3 regions of the Streptomyces sp. NPDC051322 genome follow, and region 2 is predicted to be linked to each of the others. Evidence: riboswitches for the same ligand, from Rfam matches in the RefSeq annotation. Region 2 holds a riboswitch; each other region holds the start of a gene.
What was found. A riboswitch is a leader RNA that binds a small molecule or an ion and turns the genes downstream of it on or off. The one in region 2 is predicted to bind thiamine pyrophosphate.
Positions count from the first base shown of each region.

Region 1: linked by a shared signal. The riboswitch ahead of thiC (phosphomethylpyrimidine synthase ThiC) and the one ahead of AB0436_RS11350 (cytosine permease) in region 2 are both predicted to bind thiamine pyrophosphate.
Region 3: linked by a shared signal. The riboswitch ahead of thiO (glycine oxidase ThiO) and the one ahead of AB0436_RS11350 (cytosine permease) in region 2 are both predicted to bind thiamine pyrophosphate.

Region 1 covers NZ_JBFBAK010000003.1:186,471-193,466, forward strand. The annotation lists gene AB0436_RS09070 (metallophosphoesterase) at 1-951, shown strand, start outside; gene AB0436_RS09075 (hypothetical protein) at 1,101-1,931, shown strand; gene thiC (phosphomethylpyrimidine synthase ThiC) at 1,970-3,769, opposite strand; TPP riboswitch at 3,762-3,886, opposite strand; gene AB0436_RS09085 (YibE/F family protein) at 3,956-5,278, shown strand; gene AB0436_RS09090 (SsgA family sporulation/cell division regulator) at 5,307-5,741, opposite strand; gene AB0436_RS09095 (helix-turn-helix domain-containing protein) at 5,856-6,626, opposite strand; gene AB0436_RS09100 (DUF5326 family protein) at 6,738-6,950, opposite strand.
Region 2 covers NZ_JBFBAK010000004.1:40,918-47,913, reverse strand. The annotation lists gene AB0436_RS11370 (gluconate:H+ symporter) at 46-1,443, shown strand; gene AB0436_RS11365 (GtrA family protein) at 1,490-1,939, opposite strand; gene AB0436_RS11360 (WHG domain-containing protein) at 2,118-2,687, shown strand; gene AB0436_RS11355 (GDSL-type esterase/lipase family protein) at 2,741-3,934, shown strand; gene AB0436_RS11350 (cytosine permease) at 3,906-5,240, opposite strand; TPP riboswitch at 5,298-5,392, opposite strand; gene AB0436_RS11345 (beta-L-arabinofuranosidase domain-containing protein) at 5,735-6,996, shown strand, end outside.
Region 3 covers NZ_JBFBAK010000001.1:312,640-319,635, reverse strand. The annotation lists gene AB0436_RS01470 (thiazole synthase) at 1-372, opposite strand, end outside; gene thiS (sulfur carrier protein ThiS) at 380-601, opposite strand; gene thiO (glycine oxidase ThiO) at 598-1,788, opposite strand; TPP riboswitch at 1,786-1,899, opposite strand; gene AB0436_RS01455 (FAD-dependent oxidoreductase) at 2,065-3,279, shown strand; gene AB0436_RS01450 (Rv2175c family DNA-binding protein) at 3,332-3,697, shown strand; gene thiE (thiamine phosphate synthase) at 3,816-4,502, shown strand; gene metF (methylenetetrahydrofolate reductase [NAD(P)H]) at 4,569-5,480, shown strand; gene AB0436_RS01435 (hypothetical protein) at 5,540-6,562, shown strand; gene AB0436_RS01430 (NAD(P)/FAD-dependent oxidoreductase) at 6,580-6,996, opposite strand, start outside.

The DNA.
Region 1 (6,996 bases), on a different contig from region 2:
GCGTCTCCGCATGACTCCGAGCCGGACGGCTACACGCCGACCCAACGGGATCTGCCGGTGATCGGCGGCGGCGCCCCCGGTGACACGGTCGTCGTCAGGACCGAAGCCCCCGCGGCCGACGGCGAAGGGGGCCTCGGTCCGCTCTTCGTCGTCGGTGACGTCCATGGCTATCTCGACGAACTGCTGGCCGCCTTGCGCGCCCAGGGCCTCATCGACGCCGAATCCAACTGGTCCGCGGGCAACGCCCGTCTCTGGTTCCTCGGCGACTTCACGGACCGCGGTCCGGACGGCATCGGCGTCATCGACCTGGTGATGCGGCTCTCCGCCGAGGCCGCCGCGGCCGGCGGCTACTGCAAAGCCCTGATGGGCAATCACGAACTGCTGCTGATCGGCGCCAAACGCTTCGGCGACACACCGATCAACTCCGGTGCGGGCACCGCCACTTTCCAAGCCGCCTGGCTGCTCAACGGGGGCCAGAAGGCGGACATGGACCGGCTCCAGGACGTACACCTGCAGTGGATGTCCCGGCTCGACGCCATCGAGCTGGAGGACGACCACCTGCTGATGCACTCCGACACCACCGCCTATCTCGACTACGGCGACTCGCTCGAAGCCGTTAACGACACCGTCCGCGAAACGCTCACCCGCAACGACGCCGACGAGTGCTGGGACCTGTTCCGCAAATTCACCAAGCGCTTCGCCTTCCGCGACGCGACCGGGCCGCAGGCCGTCCAGGAACTGCTCGGCGTCTTCGGCGGCCACCACGTCGTCCACGGGCACAGCCCGATTCCGTATCTGCTGGGCGAGGTCGGCACCGAGGACGGCGAGGACGGCCCGCGCACCGTCATCGAGGGACCGCATGTGTACGCCGACGGCCTGGCCATCGCCATGGACGGCGGAGTGACCATGGCCGGAAAGCTCCTTGTGGTGCAGCTGCCGCTGCCCAACTGACCACTCCGTGGATATGCGATTTACGGAAACCCTCTGTTACCCCGTGCCGTAACAGCTCTACCATCGGGTTATCCGTAGCAGGCTCTCCTCCGTTTCCGCCCCATCGCCCGTCAAAAGGCGGGTGTCCCGGCCCTACGGAGCATCGGGGGATGCACATGAACAGCGCTTCGCACCTGCTGATCGAGGACCGCCCGGAGTTCGAGCGCATCCTCGACCACACACTGCGTACCGCGCACGACCGACCGGAGCTGGCAGAAGTCGGCCACCGGCTCAACACCGAACAGCTGCGCACCATGGTGCTGAACGCGGATGCCCTGATCACCACCGCAGCGGCAGCGGAGTACGAACACTTCGTCAAGGTGCGCGCCGAACTGCGTACGCCCGCCACGGCTTCGGCGCGGGCCTCCGTCCTCGCTCCGGTGACCGGTCAGCCGACCAACACCACCGGTGCGGGGCTCGCCGCCGTCATCGCGGTGCTGGCGCCTGTCCTCGCAGGCACCGCCGCCGCGATATTCCTGCTGGTCGGCTACCTGCTCAAAGCGCTTGACCCGCCGCCGGACTTCGCCGACACCCTGCTCACAGCGGGCTGGTTCTTCGGTGCGCTCACCGCGGCCGCCATCCTGGTCGCTGCGATCGGACTGCTTCTCGCGGCTCTTCGCAACGGCTCGACCGAGGTGCATGCCGGCGACGAGGACGGCGACGACGGGCTCACGGACGAAGTCGCCCGCGCCCGGGACGCCTGGCGCCACGCCCTGTTGGAGCGGGGGATCCTGCCGTTCCTGCGCGAGGCTCTCGCCGACCCGGGCGCGGATCCGGCCGCTCCCGCCACGTACCGGCCCGCGGGCCGGATGCCCGACCTCGGCTACAGCAGGCCCGACTACGCCAGCCCCGGAGACGGCGACGAACTGCAGCGCCCCAGCTTCACCAGCCCGGACTTCACCAGCCCGGACTTCGGGGGGCCCGAGCACCGGCCGGAGTGAATCATCCGGCCGGCGCCGCGGGGCCTGGGCCTGCTGTGTCAGTCGGCGATCGGCAGATAGACCCGGTTGCCGCTCGCGGCGAACTCCCGGGACTTCTCCGCCATCCCCGACTCGATCTCCTCCTGACTGCCGCCGTGTTCCCGGCGGATGTCCTGGGAGATCTTCATCGAGCAGAACTTCGGCCCGCACATGGAGCAGAAGTGCGCGGTCTTCGCCGGCTCGGCCGGCAGCGTCTCGTCGTGGAACTCCCGTGCGGTGTCCGGGTCGAGAGCCAGATTGAACTGGTCCTCCCAACGGAACTCGAAACGGGCGTCCGACAACGCGTCGTCCCACTCCTGCGCGCCGGGGTGTCCCTTGGCGAGATCCGCCGCATGAGCAGCGATCTTGTAGGTGATGACGCCGGTTTTCACGTCGTCCCGGTTGGGCAGGCCCAGGTGCTCCTTCGGCGTGACGTAGCAGAGCATCGCCGTGCCCCACCAGGCGATCATCGCAGCCCCGATGCCGGATGTGATGTGGTCGTAGGCCGGTGCCACATCGGTGGTGAGCGGCCCCAGGGTGTAGAAGGGGGCCTCCTCACAGATCTCCTGCTGCAGATCGATGTTTTCCTTGATCTTGTGCATCGGGACGTGCCCCGGGCCCTCGATCATCGTCTGGACGTCATGCCGCTTGGCGATCGTATTGAGCTCCCCGAGCGTACGGAGCTCCGCGAACTGCGCCTCGTCGTTGGCGTCCGCGATCGACCCGGGCCGCAGTCCGTCGCCGAGCGAGTAGGTCACGTCGTAGGAGGCGAGGATGTCGGAGAGCTCCTCGAAGTTCTCGTAGAGGAACGACTCCTTGTGATGCGCCAGGCACCAGGCGGCCATGATCGACCCGCCGCGCGAGACGATCCCGGTCTTGCGACGCGCGGTGAGCGGCACATACGCCAGCCGCACGCCGGCGTGCACCGTCATGTAGTCGACACCCTGCTCGGCCTGCTCGATGACGGTGTCCTTGTAGATCTCCCAGGTCAGTTCCTCGGCCCGGCCGTCGACCTTCTCCAGGGCCTGGTAGAGGGGCACGGTGCCGATCGGGACGGGGGAGTTGCGCAGCACCCATTCACGGGTGGTGTGGATATTGCGTCCGGTCGACAGGTCCATGACGGTGTCGGCGCCCCACTTGGTGGCCCAGGTCATCTTGTCCACCTCCTCCTCGATGGAGGAAGTGACCGCGGAGTTACCGATGTTGGCGTTGACCTTCACCAGGAAGCGCTTGCCGATGATCATCGGCTCGATCTCCGGATGGTTGACGTTGACCGGGAGCACGGCCCGGCCGGCCGCGATCTCCTCCCGGACGACCTCGGGGGAGACGTTCTCGCGGATCGCGACGTACTCCATCTCCGGGGAGATCTCACCGCGCTTGGCGTACGCGAGCTGGCTCACCGCGCGGCCGTCGCGACCCCGCCTGGGCTGTCGTGGCCGGCCCGGGAAGACCGCGTCGAGTCCGCGTAGATCACCGTCTCCGCCACGGAGCAGGCCCCCGCGCGGAGACGTGTGCTTGAGTCCGTCGTCCTCGGGACGGACCGGGCGGCCCGCGTACTCCTCGGTGTCGCCCCGGCCGATGATCCAACTCTCCCGCAGCGGGGCCAGCCCGCGGCGTACGTCCGTTTCAACGGTGGGGTCGGTGTACGGACCTGACGTGTCGTACAGCGTCACGTGCTGCCCGTTGGTGAGGTGTACCTGCCGGACCGGCACCCTGAGGTCGGCCCTCGAGCCCTCCGGGCCCAGGACATACCCCTTGTGCCAGCCGGGCTTGCGCTCGTTGCTGTCGTTGGCAGGCGTGTGTGCGTCCACTGTGGTCATCAGACCTACTCCCTACGCCGGCATTACCCGGTAACAGGTTCGGCGGTCGGCGCAGCTACAGCGAATGCTGGTCAGCGCCCTCTCAGCCCGGTGCTCCGAGCTCCCGCGTGTGCAAAGGTGCCCCCCACGCTAGCGCCATCCCGGCCATGCTGAACAGAGGGCCTCTCTTCTTGCGATGATCCGCCAGTGACCTCGCTCCTGGATCCGCACGACCGGACATCCGGCCATCCCGCCGGGCACACGCACAGCCATGGCCCTGCGGCTCCGGTGTCCAAGCACCTCCGCAAGATCATCGCGGCCGTGCTGATCCCCTTCTCCGGGGCGGTGATCGTCGGCCTCCTCGTGCTCTGGCCCGGCGGCGCGCCGCCGCACGCACGGACCGGAGTCGGCTTCGACCGGCAGACGCAGCAAGCACGAGTGATCGGCGTCACCGCTGTGGACTGCAAGGACGTGCATGCCAGTCAGGCACCGACCACCCGAGACTCCACCACCGGCGCGGAGGCGGGCACGTCAACAGGGGAGTGCAGTAAGGCGAAGGTCGAGGTGGAGACCGGCAAGGACAAGGGCAGGATCTTCACCGAGATCGTCCAGCCGGACGCACCACGGCAGTTGCACCAGGGGCAGGGAGTGGTGGTGGCGTACGCGCCCGACGCACCGCACGACCTGCAGTATGCGGTGTCCGATGTGGACCGGAAGTTCCCGATGGCCCTGCTCGCCGGAGTCTTCGCGCTGGTGGTGGTCGCCGTGGGCAGGATGCGGGGGGCGATGGCCCTGGTCGCGCTGGTCGTCAGCTTCGCCGTGCTGACGCTCTTCATCCTGCCCGCCATCCTGCACGGGTCGGATCCGCTGATCGTCGCCGTAGTGGGTGCGAGTGCGATCATGCTGGTCGCGCTCTACACCTGCCACGGGCTCAGCGCCCGTACCTCGGTCGCCGTCATCGGCACCCTGGTGTCGCTGTTGCTGATCGGCCTGCTCGGCTCACTGTTCACCGGTTGGGCGAGTCTGTCCGGCAACACCGATGACAGCACCGGTCTCATCCACGGTCTGTATCCGCAGATCAGTATGAGCGGGCTGCTGCTGGCCGGCATCATCATCGGCTCGCTGGGCGTGCTGGACGACGTGACGGTCACTCAGACCTCAGCCGTATGGGAACTTCACCAGGCCGATCCCACCATGAGCGCCCGCGGGCTCTACCGGGCGGGTATCCGGATCGGCCGCGACCACATCGCGTCCGTGGTGAACACGCTGGTCCTGGCTTACGCCGGTGCGGCGCTCCCCCTGCTGTTGATGTTCTCCATCGCGCAGAGCAGCGTGGGCTCAGTGGCCAACGCCGAACTGGTGGCGCAGGAGATCGTCAGGACCCTGGTCGGCTCGATCGGTCTGGTCGCCTCCGTTCCGGTGACCACGGCGCTCGCGGCGCTGGTGGTCGCGGCCGACCGGCCGAACCGCGGTGACGCTGCTCCGGCGCGTATGCCGCGGGGCGGTGGGGGACACCGACGCAGGCACTGAGGCCAGGGAACAGCGGGGCGGCGTCGGCCTATCCCGCGTTCTCCTCGGCCAGAATCCGGCCGAGCGCGTCGTCGAGGCTGCCGTCGAAGTCGCGCAGGGTGTGTTCCTGTCCGAGGGGTACCAGCTTGTCCGTACGGTCGAGAAAGGCCACCAGCGGCGCACTGCCGGCCCGGAAGAGAGCACGGTCGGCGCCGACTTGGAGCCGGATGTGAGTGTCGGAAAGCCCGGCCGGCTCGCTGGGTGCGACGTGCACATCACCCTCACCGGTCGGGGCGTTGATGCCGTCGAGCAGCAACTCGCGGCTGAACGTCCAGGTCACCGGGGCGTCTCCGGGCAGATGAAAGGTCATCCGGATCGCATAGGGGTCGGTGACGTCGTAGCAGAGTTCCACCGGGATACGGAAGGAGAGCTCCTCGGAGACGAGGAAGCTCATCATGACCTCTGCCTGGACCAATTCGCGCATGTCCCTACCCCGCAGTAGACGCCGTGTTGGATCACGAGATGGCCGGGACTGTGCCCCGCGACCGTCTTGACGTAATCGTGCTGTAAGCGCTAGCGGATCACAAGGAGTGATATTTCAGATACTGATAGAGAACACTAAGGAATGAAGCAGAGCTCCGACTTCATACCGTAACTGTTCGACTACTGACTGCAACTGTTCTCTCTGGTTCACAGGTATGGAAATGGCCACCGTGGCAGCAGCCGATCCTGCGGTGACAGGGACGGCCGCACAGACGGTTCCGAGGGCGTACTCCTGCTGCTCCACCACCGGTTGCATCCGCTCCACCGCAGCCAGCCGCTGCAGCAGGACGCGCCGGTCACGCACCGAATACGGGGTCAGCGGCTGCACCGGATGGCGATCCAGATGATCTTCACGGGCCGCCTCGTCGAGCTGGCTCAGCAGGCACTGCCCCACCGCGTGAGCATGACCCGTTTCCCGGAAGTCGGCCCACTCCTCGACGGCGGGCGTGGCGGGGGTGTCGGCGATCGCGACAAGTTCGATTTCACCGTCGCGGTAGACCGCGAAATAAACCGCGACGCCCAGCGAGTCACGCCAGTAAGTCAGCGAATCCACCAGCGTGGCGCGGCCACTGCGGAGCGCTCCATCACCGGCCAGTCGTTCGGCAGCCGCTCCGGGCACGAAAACACCGCTCTCCCGGCGCAGGTAGTCCTCGTGGGTGAGTGTGCGCAGCAGGTGGTAGGCGGTCGGCAGCGGAAGTCCGGCTTCTCGGGCCAGCTGCTTGGCCGGGGCGCCATCAGGATGGGCGCCCACCGCCTCCAGCAGTCTGAGCGCCCTCTGCACCGAAGCGATCAGTGTCGGAACAGCTGGTCGAGGTGTCGTGGCCAAGCGGTCATCCCCAAGAAGCGGCAGAGATGCCCCACTTTAGCCACTGCCATCACCGGAGCAGGACGGTTGGCCGGCCCAAGCCGCTCAGCGGGGGCCGGCTGCCGCCGCGGCTCACCAGTCGCCGCGTGAGGACGACGAAGAAGTGAACTTGCGTACGACGTAGATGAGGCCACCCACGATGGCGACGAAGACCAGCAGCTTGAAGAGCAGACCGATCACGAAGCCGACCACGGTCGCAATGAGACCGCCGAACACGACCAGGGCGATGACGGGCACCGCGACCCACTTCACCCACCACGGCATTCCCGCGAAGATCTCTCGCACCGCCATCGTCCTTACCTCTTCCTGGGTCTTCCGGGTCCTGCTCGGC
Region 2 (6,996 bases):
CACCGAGCCATCCCGGCGTACGACTCGTGCCGCCGGAGGCCGGCTGTGACGGGCCACACGTGGACGCTCCTGATCATCCTGGCGGCGGCCATCGCAGCGCTGATCACGCTGATCAACTCGCGGCTGCGGTTTCATCCCTTCGTCGCGCTGATGACCGTCTCCATCGGCGTCGCCCTGGCGGCGGGACTGCCGGCCGAGAAGATCGCCGACTCGCTGGAGTCGGGAGCGGGCAGCATCCTCGGCAACGTCGGTGTCACCCTGGCGTTCGGCGCGATGCTGGGCAGGCTGCTCTCCGCCTCGGGAGCCACGGACAAGATCGCCCGGCTGATCGTCGACCGCGCGAGCACCCGTTCGCTGCCCTGGTACATGGCGGGCGCGGCCTTCGTGATCGGCATTCCGATGTTCTTCGAGATCGGCCTGATCGTGCTGCTTCCGCTGATCTTCAGCGTGGCCCAGCGCCTGCAGAGCACCCACAAGGTCAAGGGTTCGCCGTACGTCTATCTGGCCACGCCCGCAATCGCCGCCCTGTCGACGCTGCACGGGATGGTCGCACCGCACCCAGGCCCGCTGGTCGCGGTGGAGGGGCTGCACGCCAACCTCGGCATCACCATTCTCATCGGCCTGGCCTGCGCGATTCCGACGATCATCATCGCCGGACCGGTCTACGGCCGGTGGATCGCACCGCGCCTCGATGTCCGTCCCGACCCCGAGCTGATCGCGAAATTCACCGGGAACGACCCGACGGCCGACAAGGCCCCGCAGGCACCTGGTGGGAACAAGGTCCGCACCGGCTGGGCCCTGACCGCGGTGCTCGTCCCCGTGGTGCTGATGTTGCTGCGCACTATCGCCGAGCTGCTGTACGGCGAGTCCAGCCCGGTACGACACGTGCTGACCTTCACCGGCGAGCCGGTGGTCGCCATGCTCGCCGGATTCCTCTTCGCGCTGTTCGCCCTGGGCTACCGCAGTGACTTGGCACCGGACGAGATCCGCTCCTCGCTGACGGACAGCCTCAAGGCCGTCGCCGGCATCCTTTTGATCATCGCGGGGGGCGGTGCATTCAACCAGGTACTGGAGGACTCCGGTATCGGGAAGGCCGTCGAAGCCGCCGCATCCGGACTGAACATCAACGTGCTGCTGCTCGGCTGGCTGCTGGCCCTGCTTCTCTCCTTCTCGACCGGATCGGCCACGGTGGGGATCGTGGCAGCGACCGGGATCCTCGCGCCTCTGGCGGAGAACGGCGGCAGCCTGCACACCGCGCTGCTCGTCGTCGCCATCGGTGCGGGCTCGATCGGCCTGAACTACGTCAACCACGCAGGATTCTGGTTGGTCAAGGAGTCCTTCGGGATGACTCTGGGGCAGGCCACGAAATCGCACACCATGATCCAGACGATCGTGAGCGTCTGCGGGCTGCTGATGGCCCTGCTCATCTCGGCCGTCGCCTGAGACACCGGTCCACGGCTTCGCCCGCCCGAAGCCGTGGACCGCTCTTTCATCCGGCTCGCGCCCTGGGGAGCGCCTTGAAGACCCAGGTTCTGTAGGACCAGAAGCGGAAGAGGGTGGCGAGGCCGATGCCGAGAAACTTGAATATGTTGCTCTGCAGCCCGCTGTCCCAGCCGAAACCGTAGGTGGCCGTGTAGAGAACTCCATTCTCTATGAGCAGCCCGAGGGCGCTGAAAACCAGGAAGAGAAGCATTTCCGTTGTCTGCTGTCGTTTCCTGCGGCCCCGGTAGGTGAAATATCTGAGTCCCACATAGTTGAATGCGATCGAGACCAGGGTCGCGATCACGCCGGCCCGGACCACCGGGAAATGACCGAAGTGGCGGGCCAGGTTGAAGAAAACAAGATTGACGAGGACTCCCGCGCCACCGACCACGCTGAATTTCGCGACTTCTTGAGTGAGCTCTCCGGCCGAAGAACGTGGCGCTCGACCTTCTCGCATGCGGTCAACCTCCGTGGCTCGGCGGTCAACAACTCAGTGCAGCTTTCGTGTCAACCATGCACCTCCTGCCCGGAATCAACAATTTCGACCGATTCGCCGACCGTGGACGGACCATGCTAGGCTGGTGCCTAATGCTATTAGGTATGGCCCTAGTAGCCGCAGGCGAGCGAGGACGGTCATGGCACGCGCAGGACTTACTCCGGAACGCCTGACCCGGGCCGGGGCGGAACTGGCCGACGAGGTCGGCTTCGACCAGGTGACCGTTTCGGAGCTCGCCAGGCGGTTCGACGTCAAGGTCGCGAGCCTGTACTCGCACCTCAAGAACTCGCAGGACCTCAGGACCAGGATCGCCCTGCTGGCCCTGGAGGAACTCGCGGACAGAGGCGCCGCCGCCCTTGCCGGGCGGGCGGGCAAGGACGCCCTGATCGCCTTCGCGAACGTCTACCGCGACTATGCCCGGGAACACCCCGGCCGCTATGCCGCCGCCCAGTTGAGGCTCGACCCGGAGACGGCGGCCGACAGCGCCGGTGGCAGGCACGCACGAATGACGCGGGCCATCCTGCGCGGTTACGACCTGGTGGAGCCGGACCAGACCCACGCAGTCCGGCTGCTGGGCAGTGTCTTCCACGGCTACGTCAGCTTGGAGATGCAGGGCGGGTTCAGCCACAGCGCCCCCGACGCGCAGGAAACCTGGTCGCGGGTCCTGGACGCCCTGGACGCCCTGCTGCGGAATTGGCCCGCACGCTGACTCGTCGACCGTTTTGACCAACAGACCACTGTCGTGAACAACAGGACGAGAGCATGCATACGAAGCCCGAGTGGATCACCACACCCGTCACCGCCGACCTCCTGCGCGGCTGCCTCGACGTGGAGCACACCGCTCACGGCGTGCTGCCGCACCGGCTGCCCGCCCACGCCCGGGCCCAATGCGCCGACGGACAGCTGGCGATGGCGGAGTCCCAGCCCTCCGGGGTACGGCTGCTCTTCCGCACCCGGGCCACCGCGATCGAGCTGGATGCGCTGCCCACCAAGCGGGTCTACGCAGGCGCCCCGCCCCGCCCGGACGGCGTGTACGACCTGCTCGTCGACGGCCGCCTGATCGAGCAGGCCTGCGTTGCCGGCGGCAACACCCTGACCATCGACATGACCACCGGAAAGGCCGATACCCGGTCCGGCCCGGCCGGCACCCTGCGCTTCGCCGGGCTGTCCGACGACATGAAGAACGTCGAGATCTGGCTGCCGCACAACGAGACCACCGAACTCATCGCCCTGCGCACCGACGCCCCCGTCGAGCCCGCGCCGCCGGGGAACCGCCGGGTGTGGCTGCATCACGGCAGCTCGATCAGCCACGGCTCCGACGCCGCGAGCCCTACCACCACCTGGCCCGCGCTCGCCGCCTCCCTCGGCGGCGTGGATCTGGTGAACCTCGGCCTGGGCGGCAGTGCTCTGCTCGACCCGTTCACCGCACGGGCCATGCGCGACACCGCTGCGGATCTGATCAGCGTCAAGATCGGCATCAATCTGGTCAACGCCGACCTCATGCGCCTGCGCGCTTTCGGCCCCGCTGTCCACGGCTTCCTCGACACCATCCGGGACGGGCACCCGACCGCGCCCTTGCTGGTCGTTTCGCCGATCTACTGTCCGATCCACGAGGACACCCCCGGCCCGGCCGCCCCGGACTTCAGCAACATCGGTGAGGGAAGGCTCCAGTTCAAGGCCATGGGTGCTCCGGCGGAACGCGCGAGCGGGAAGCTGACGCTCAACGTCATCCGGGCCGAGCTCGCCCGGATCGTGGCACAGCGGGCGGGGGAGGACCCGAACGTGTACTACCTCGACGGTCGTGACCTCTACGGCGAGACGGACCACGCCGAACTGCCGCTGCCCGACCAGCTCCACCCGGACGCCGCCACACATCGCCGCATCGGCGAACGCTTCGCCGCCTCGGCCTTCGCCCGCGGCGGCTCGTTCAGCGGACCGTGCGGCGGCGCAGTCTGAGGGGGGCGTAGACGACCAGTGCAGCGATGAACGCCGCGTAATAGGCGAGGTCGGCACCGTGCAGTGCGGCAGCGACCGGACCGGTGTAGAGGCCGGTGTTCATGAACGGAACCGCTGCGGCGAAGGCGGCGCAGAAGGCCACCAGCGCGGCCCGGCCGGACGGGGAACGGTTGCTCCCGGTGGCCAGGTCGACAGGCGCACCCGTCCGGGCCCGGGCCAGCCAGTCCACCACCACGACGGCCACGAAGCCCGGAATCCAGTAGCCGACGAACAACAGCACGTTCTGGAACCGGGCCGTGGTGTCGGCGGCGTGCATCCACAGGACCAGCGGGAAGCCGAGTGCGGCGGCGAGAGCCGCCGCGAGCGGACGCGGGACGCGCAAGCCGATGGTCTGCAGGGCCAGCGAGCCGCTGTAGTCGTTCATCGCATTGCTGCACAGCGCGGCGAGCGCCACGGCCAGCAGCCCCAGTCCGCCGAGTACGCCACCACCCAACAACGCGTCGACACCCCGCGCGGTCTGGTCCGTAAAGACCGATGCTCCCCACAGACCGAGCGTCTGCACGGCCACGAAGGACACACTGACGCCGAGGAGCGTGTACCAGAACATGCGCGGGCGTGACGTGCTGCGCGGCAGATAGCGGCTGAAGTCACTGGCATACGGCGCCCACGACAGCGCCAGACTCAGCGCGATCGTGCTGGTCAGGACGAAAGCGCCGACACGGTCGGCACCGTGGGCGCTGCCGGTGGCCGCGGGATGGGCGCTGTGCGGGAGTCTGACGGCCAGGGCGATGAACGCGGCAGCGAGCACGAAGGTCATCAGCTTCTGCAGCCGGTGAATGGCCTCGTATCCCAGCACGCCGAGCGCCCCCTGCCCCAGCATCATCACCAGCACGCCCAGCCAGAAGGGCCAGCCGCAGAGCCGGGCCAGTGCGTCCCCGCCGAACAGTCCGATCAGAGCATCCCAGGCAACCGAGGAAAGCCACTGCAGTAGCCCCGGCACCGCTACGGAGCGGCCGAACGCGAGTTGGGCCAGCGGGAGTTGGCCCGCGCCGGTCCGACTTCCCCAGGTGCCGAGGTATGCGGTGGGAACGGCGCCGACCAGGGTGCCCAGCACCACGGCCAGCAGCGCGGTGGGCAGGTCCAGGCCGAGCGCGATCCCCACGGTGCCGGTGAACACACCGGTCATCGTCAGATTCGGAGCGAACCATACGGTGAACAGCCGCCCGGGGCCGCCATAGCGATGGTGCTCCGGCACCGGCGTGATACCGCGCGCCTCGACACGCAGGTCGCCGGGCGCGGCAGGCATCCGGCCGTCGAAGACGGAGCGCGAGCCGGTGTCCGGCGTGCCGCTCGGAGCAGGTGGCAATGACATGTCTGACATCCCTCCGCCAGTGCTAACTGGTTCAGGTTCGGCGGGTGTGATCTCAGCCCCTGGGCGGGGCACCCCGTGTCCGGTACGCCGGTCAGGCTAACGTGCCGCGCCAAGACCTCTGCGCGGAGGGTGTGTCTCGTGCGCCCGTGGTGGGCTGGGGCGCTATGCCCGGGCGAGGGCAACGCCGGACGCGATAAGGGCAGTTGGGAACCGAAGTGGGTCTGCGTCAGGCGTTGACGACCATGTTCGGGGATCCTATGGTCTCCTCGTCCGAAGTTACGTTCATTGTTCGATATAACGAACGCTGAGTGTGCGAGGAGACCGCCGTGAGCCGCATCCACGAACCAACCCCCGCCCCCACCCGGAACCTCGGCCCGCTGGGCAGACGGCATTTCATCGCGACCGCCGCCACCGGCGCCGCGGCCGCGATGCTCACCGCAAACAGCGCCGGTACAGCGCAGGCGAGTGCCTCCCGTGCCGACGTCCCCGCCCGGCCCGCACCGGCGAGCGACAGCACCAGCCACCCGTTCCCGCTCGACGCCGTGACCCTGCTCCCGAGCGCCTTCCGCGACAATCAGTCGCGTAACACCGCCTATCTCCACTTCGTGGACATCGACCGGTTGCTGCACACCTTCCGCCGCAACGTCGGCCTGGCGAGCAGCGCACAGCCATGCGGCGGATGGGAGGCCCCGGACGTCGAACTGCGTGGCCACAGCACCGGCCATCTGCTGTCCGGCCTCGCCCTCACCTACGCCAACACGGGGGACCGGGCGCTGCGCGACAAGGGCCGCGAGCTGGTCGCCGCGCTCGCCGAATGCCAGGCCGCGTCCCCGCAGGCCGGATACGGCACCGGGTACCTGTCGGCGTTCCCGGAGAGCTTCTTCGACCGCCTCGAGGCCGGAACCGGCGTCTGGGCGCCGTACTACACGATCCACAAGATCATGGCGGGTCTCCTCGAGCAGTACCGCTCCGCGGGCAGTGAGCAGGCCCTCGATGTCGTGCTGCGCCAGGCCGCCTGGGTGGACGCGCGTACGGCCGAGCTCAGCTACCAGCACATGCAGCAGGTGCTGGAAACCGAGTTCGGTGGCATGAATGACGTGCTCGCCGACCTGCACACGGTCACCGGCGACGCGACGTGGCTGAAGGTCGCCGAGCGGTTCACCCATGCCGCCGTCTTCGATCCGCTCGCGAAGAACGACGACCGGCTCGCCGGACTGCACGCCAACACCCAGATACCGAAGATGGTCGGTGCGATGCGGCTCTGGGAGGAAGGGCTGGGCGACCGGTACCGCACCATCGCCGAGAACTTCTGGCAGATCGTCACGGATCACCACACGTATGTCATCGGCGGCAACAGTAATGGCGAGGCGTTCCACGAACCGGACGCCATCGCCTCTCAGCTGTCCAACACCTGCTGCGAGAACTGCAACAGCTACAACATGCTCAAGCTCACCCGGCTGATGCACTTCCGCGCACCCGAGCGGACCGATCTGCTCGACTACTACGAGCGCACTCTGTTCAATCAGATGCTCGGAGAGCAGGACCCGGACTCCGCGCACGGCTTCAATATCTATTACACCGGTCTGGTACCGGGAGCCTTCAAGCAGCAGCCGTCTTTCATGGGCACCGACCCGAACGCCTACTCCACGGACTACGACAACTTCTCCTGCGACCACGGCACCGGCATGGA
Region 3 (6,996 bases), on a different contig from region 2:
GTCCACCAACGTCTCGGCGGCGTCGAGCAGTTCGACCGGATCCGGCAGCAGGGTGTGCTCGTCCGCGATCACCTCCAGCTTGATCCAGTTGGTGGACAGCGCCTCACGGGCGAGCCGCGCGGTCAGCACCGCCTCACCCGCCGTGAAGCAGCCCGCCGTGTTCGGCAGCACCCGGACGGAGAGCTTTTCCAGCACCGAGAGGACCGAGCCCTGGACGGTGGGGTCGAGGCGGCGCATCGCGACCGTGGTCAGTTCGGTGCCCGACGCGATCAGCGAGCGCTCCAGTACCTCGAGACTCGGCGCACCACCGGTGCCCATGATCAGGCGGGACGAGAACGTGCAGTCGGCGATGGACAGAAGATCGTCTGCCATGGCGGGGTCAGCCTCCTTGGACTGCGGTGAGGATTTCGACGCGGTCGCCGTCGCCGAGCGGGGTGCTGGGCCACTGGCCACGCGGCACCACCGCCTCGTTGAGCGCGGCGGCCACTCCGGCCGGTGCCCGGGTCACGGTGGCGACCAGCAGATCGAGGGTGGTGCCCGGTGCGACGCGTTGCGCGGCACCGTTCACGGAGACCGAGACGGAAGCGTTCGGAGCGGTCATACGGGCTGCTCCTGCCGTGCGGATGAGAAACGCCGCGGCGTGAAGGGACCGGCCTCGGCGGGGAGTTCGCCGGTGGTGAGGAACTCGGCCATCACATCGCCTGTCACCGGAGTCAGCAGCACGCCGTTGCGGTAGTGGCCGGTGGCCAGGTGGAGTCCGGGCAGCGCCGTCGGGCCGAGCAACGGGGCGTTGTCGGGCGACGCCGGACGCAGACCCGCCCGGGTCTCGGTGAGCGGTAGCTCGGTGATGCCGGGAACCAGTTCATGCGCGTCGCGCAGCAGTTCGTACACGCCGCCCGCGGTGACCGTGGTGTCCCAGCCGAGCTCCTCGCTGGTGGCGCCGACGACGAGTTCGCCGTTCTCCCGGGGCACGAGATAGAGGTGGCTGCCGCGTACCACCGCGCGGACCGTACGGCTGAGGAAGGGCGCGAAAGCCTCCGGCACAGTGAGCCGCAGCACCTGGCCCTTGACCGGGCGGACGGGCGGCAGCACGTCGTCCGGTACCCCGGCGAGCTTCCCGCTGAGGCTGCCCGCCGCCAGCACCACCTGGCCGGCGCCGAGCGCACCGCCGGCCGCCAGCACCACACCGGTGGCCCGGCCCCCGCGCACGGTCAGTTCGGCCACGTGGTCGCGCCGGAAATCCACCCCGGCCCGCTCGCACGCCGTGACCAGAGCTGCCGCGAGCCGCCGCGGGTCGATCTGGTGGTCGCCGTCGACCCGCAGACCGCCGCGTACACCCGGCGCCAGCATCGGCTCCAGACGCCGGCATTCGCGCCCGGTGAGCCACTCGGAGGTCAGCCCCGAGCGCTGCTGCAGGGCGTGCAGTTCACGCAGGTGCGCCCGGTCGTCGGCATCGAGCGCGACGGCGAGGGTACCGCAGGTGCGATAGCCCAGATCCTGACCGGACGCCTCCGCCAACTCGGCGGCGAACGCCGGATAACGGCGGGCGGACTCCAGATTGAGGCCGAGCAGCACCTGCTCGCCGTAGTGCAGTTCGGTGACGGCGGCCAGCATGCCGGCGGCGACCTGCGCCGCTCCGCCGCCCGGTGCCGGATCGACGACAGTGGTGCGCAGTCCGCGCTGCGCCGAGCGCCAGGCGGTGACGAGACCGATGATCCCGCCCCCGACGATCAGCACGTCCGGCAGTACGTCCGGAACCGTGTCTGCAAAAGCTCTGTCCGCGTGCATGGGCGTCCAGCCCCTCCCTTCGCCGGCATGACCCGGATCAGGTTCGTACGGTCGGAGGCCGTCGCAGCCTCCCTCTCAGCCCGGTGCGCCCGGACTCCCGCGAGTGGTTTAGCTTGGCCAGCCTAACCCCAGGTTTCCGTCGGCCGTAAGACCGGCCGCCCCCCACGTGCCGGCCGGTCCAGGGGAGCAGGCGCTGGGCCCGCGGTTCTGACGGTATTCGGCTGATTGAGGTAACGGGTGAGTGAGCAGAGGCACGTCGTCATCGTCGGCGCCGGCATGGCCGGCGTGCAGACCGCGGTCGCGCTGCGGGACCAGGGCTTCACCGGCGCTGTCACGCTGGTCGGCGACGAACCGCACCAGCCGTACGACAGGCCGCCGCTGTCCAAGGCCGTGCTGCTCGGCAAGGCCGACGGATCCGCCTTCGACGTGGACTTCGACGCACTCGGTGTGACCCTGCTGCTGGAGCGCGAGGTGACCGGGCTGCGGGCATCGGACCACCAACTGGACACCACGCAGGGCCCGGTGGCGTACGACGTCCTGGTCGTCGCCACCGGCGCCCGCCCGGTCACGCTGCCCGGCAGCGAGCACCTCCCCGATGTCCATCTGCTGCGCACCCTCGACGACGCGACCCGGCTGCGGGCGGTCCTCGCCGCCCAGCACGACGTGGTGGTCGTCGGTGCTGGCTGGATCGGCGCGGAGTTCGCGACGGCCGCCCGCGAGGCCGGCTGCGCCGTGACCGTCGTCGAGGCGACCGGGCAGCCCCTGGCCGGAGCACTGCCCGCCGGGATCGCGGCGCCCATGGCCGACTGGTACGCGGACAGCGGCGCCGAACTGCTCACGCACGCCCGGGTGTCCCGGGTCGAGCCCGGTGCCGTGGTGCTGGAGTCCGGACGCAGGCTGACCGCCGGGGCCGTGCTCGTCGGCATCGGCGCACGGCCGGCCACCGGCTGGCTCGCCGGCTCCGGAATCGAACTCGGCGCCGACGGCTCGGTCACCGCCGACGCGTGGCTGCGCAGCTCACTCCCGGGGGTGTACGCGGTGGGAGACTGCGCCTCCTTCCCGTCCCGCCGATACGGTGAGCGACTGCTGATCCACCACTGGGACAACGCGCTTCAGGGCCCCCGTACGGTGGCCGCCGATATCGTCGGCGAGGCGCCGCCGGCCTACGACCCGGTGCCGTACTTCTGGTCGGAGCAGTTCGGCCGCTTCGTCCAGTACGCGGGTCACCATCCGGCCGCCGACACCCTGATCCGGCGCGGCGACCCGTCCCCGGACCCCGGCCCCGGCACGACCGACGGTGCTTCCGCGGCTCCCGCCTGGTCCGTCTGCTGGCTGCGGGAAGGACGGCTGGTCGCGCTGCTCGCCGTGGGGCGGCCCAGGGACCTGGCCCAGGGACGCAAGCTGATCGAGTCGGGTGCACCGCTGGATCCGGTGCGGGCGGCTGACCCGGGCATTCCGCTGAAGGCGTCGGTACTGCCGGCCGGGGGCTGAACGCCGTAGTCCGGGGTGCTGATTGTCGGTGCGGGATGGCAGGCTGGGTGCCGTGACCGAGATTGACGCAAACATCGATGCTCTCGTCCCCGCCTGGCTGCACCTGCCCGACATCGCCGAAATGCTCGGTGTCGAGGTGACGCGTGTCCGTCAGCTGGTCAAGGAGGGGCAGCTGATCGCCGTGCGCCGGGGTGAGAACCGCGTGCTCCAGGTGCCTGCCGCCTTCATCGACGGCAACAAGGTGGTCAAGGGCCTGTCCGGCACTCTGACCCTGCTGCGGGACGACGGCTACAGCGACGAAGAGATGCTGGAGTGGCTCTTCACTCCGGACGAGACCCTGCCGGGCACCCCCGCGCAGGCACTGAGTGAGAATCGCGGGACGGAGGTGAAGCGCCGGGCTCAGGCGCTCGCCCTCTGAGCACAGTCCGAACACCTCGCGGTGCACGACGCCGGCACTCCGGCGCCGTGCACCGCACGCACCGAGCAGCACCCACCACCGCACCACCGCACGCACCAACGACCGGGGGGAACGTCCGATGTCCACCGCACCAGCACCGCTGTCCGATGCCCGGCTGTATCTCTGCACGGACGCCCGTAAGCGCCAGGGCGATCTTCCGGAGTTCCTGGACGCCGTCCTGGCACACGGCGTGGACATCGTCCAGTTGCGCGACAAGGGCATGGAAGCCGCCGAGGAACTGGAACACCTCGAGGTCTTCGCCGACGCCTGCCGCAAGCACGGTGCGCTGCTCGCGGTGAACGACCGCGCCGACGTCGCGCACGCGATCGGCTCCGACGTACTCCACCTCGGCCAGGGTGACCTCCCGGTCCCGGCGGCCCGCCGGTTGCTGGGCAAGGACGTGCTGATCGGCCGCTCCACGCATGCCCGGTCCGAGGTGGACGCGGCAGCCGCCGAGGTGGGCGTGGACTACTTCTGTACCGGTCCCTGCTGGCCCACCCCGACCAAGCCGGGCCGGCACGCCCCCGGACTCGACCTGGTGCGGTACGCGGCAGCGCTCACCACCGAGCGCCCCTGGTTCGCGATCGGCGGGATCGACGCGGGCAACCTCGACGAGGTGCTGGACGCGGGCGCGCGCAGGGTGGTGGTCGTCCGGGCGATAACCGAGGCCGACGACCCCGCGGCAGCCTCCGCGGCTCTCGCCGAGCGGATCCGCGAGCGGAGTGACGCGGGACCGTCCGAGAGTGTCCGAGGGGTGGACAAGTAACCGGCAATTCGGCCAAATAACCCCGGCTTGGTTGGGGGAGTGGCAAGCCCTGACTAACCTGCCCGTATGGCCCTCGGCACTTCCTCCACCAGAACCGATCACGCACGGACCGTGCGCGACATGCTTGCGACCGGCAAGACGTCGTACTCCTTCGAGTTCTGGGCGCCCAAAACCGAGAAGGGCGAGCGGAACCTATGGAACGCGCTGCGCCGAGTCGAGGCGGTGGCGCCGAGCTTCGTCTCGGTGACCTACGGCGCCGGCGGTTCGTCGCGGGCAGGCACGGTGCGGGCCACCGAGCAGATCACCTCCAACACCACCCTCACCCCGGTCGCGCATCTCACCGCGGTGGACCATTCCGTCGCCGAACTGCGCAACATCATCGGCCAGTACGCCGACGCCGGAATCCGTAACATCCTCGCCGTCCGAGGAGATCCGCCCGGCGACCCGATGGGTGAGTGGATCAAGCATCCGGAAGGCGTGACCTATGCCGCCGACCTGGTCCGGCTGATCAAGGAGTCGGGTGACTTCTGCGTGGGCGTCGCCGCCTTCCCGGAAATGCACCCGCGCTCGGAAGACTGGGACAGCGACATCCGCCACTTCGTCGACAAGTGCCGGGCCGGTGCCGATTTCGCCATCACTCAGATGTTCTTCGACCCGGCGAACTATCTGCGGATGCGTGACCGGGTGGCCGCAGCCGGCTGCGACACCCCGGTCATCCCCGAAGTCATGCCCGTCACCAGTGTCAAGATGCTCGAGAGGCTCCCCCAGCTGAGCACGGCGGAGTTTCCGCCGGAGCTGAAAGAACGGATCCTCGCGGTCAAGGACGACCCAGTCGCTGTACGCTCCATTGGCATCGAGTTCGCTACGGAGTTCTGTGCGAGTCTGCTCTCCGAGGGTGTCCCGGGGATGCACTTCATCACGCTGAACAACTCCACGGCGACCCTCGAGATCTTCGAGAATCTTGGGCTGCACAAGTAGTCCTGACCGGCCACACCCGCTCCCACCCCCAGGGCGGCGGCCGTACGAGAGGGGCGTACATGGGCTGGACGGTCCTCTATGTCGGCTTCGGGTTCGTCGCGTTGTGGCTGCTGGGTGAGGTACTGCTGCAGTACAAGGCGCGGCTCCGCTGGCGCATGCTCGCCTTCACCGGTTTCCTCGGTGTGGTCGCCGGGGTGCTGCTGCACTCGGTGCCGGTGATCGTGGCGGGCGCACTCGCCTTCGCGGTCGGCCAGACCTACGTGACGCTGTCCTTCCGGCGCGGCTTCTCGACCGGCTGGGCCATAGGCGGCTCCCCGGGGGCGAGCCGACGGCGCAAGGGCACCACCGAGGGCGCGGCCAGGGAGCCGGCCCTGGAGGTGACGGATCTCGAATACGTTTCCGGCGCACCGGACGAGGAGCCACCGCCCGGCGCAGGCGCCGGACACGGCGAGAGCGGCTTCGACACGACCGGCTCCCAGCAGGGCGACTACGAGGAGCCGGCGTACAGCCAGGGCGGCTACGAGCCGACCGGCTTCGACACGGCCGGTTTCGACGCGACCGGTTTCGACGCGACCGGTTTCGTCCCGAACGGCTACGACCCCAATGCCTACGACCGGCCCGCCTACGAGCCGGCCGGCGCCATGGCGTCGGACTCCACTGCCGTCTACGCTCCGCAGCCGATGCCGGACGACACCGGCCAGTACGGGATATACAGCGACACCGCCTACGGCACGGCCGCACAGTACGGCACCTACGACGCCACCGGCTACGACCAGAACCAGCAGCAGAACACCGGGCAGTACGACTACGGCAGCGGGCAGCAGCAGTACGCCCCCTACTCGGACCCGTACGTCGGTTCAGGACAGTACGACGCCTCCTACGGCGGCCAGCAGCAGTACGCCGACCCGTACGCCGGGCAGTACACCACCGACACCCCGCCCGGCGGGGTGTGGGTCCCGCAGCAGCGGGAGACCGAACAGCCGCCGTACGGCACACCCGAACAGCCCGCGTACGAGCCGCAGCCCAACGGCGGTGCCCACGGGTACGACAACGGCTACAGCGAGCAGCAGTACCGCTACTGACGCCGCGGCGCGCGAGGTCACTGCGAGCCGCGGAAGCCCTCGCCCTCCACGATCAGCCCGGCGGCCAGCGCACCGGACATCCCGGCGTGGGCGAGACCGCCGCCCGGGTGCGCCCAACCGCCCACCAGGAACAGTCCGGGCAGCGACGACCGATTGGGTGCGGGCAGCAGTTCCCCGCCCGCACCGGCCAGGGCCGGGCCCGGCACTGCGGCGCTGCCGGTCTCCCGCAGGGTGTCGGACGGGGTCCGCACCTCCCGCCACAGCGTCCGCCCGCGCAGTCCGGGCAGGGCCGCCTCGGCGGCCGCCACGACGCGGTCGGCGAAAACCCCCGCGGGCCCTGCGTCCCGGGAAGCGGCCGTGTCGGTCCAGTCCGCCACCGGCACCGTGACCGTCAGCGTGACCGACTCGTGGTCCCGGTCGGGGACCAGCGACGG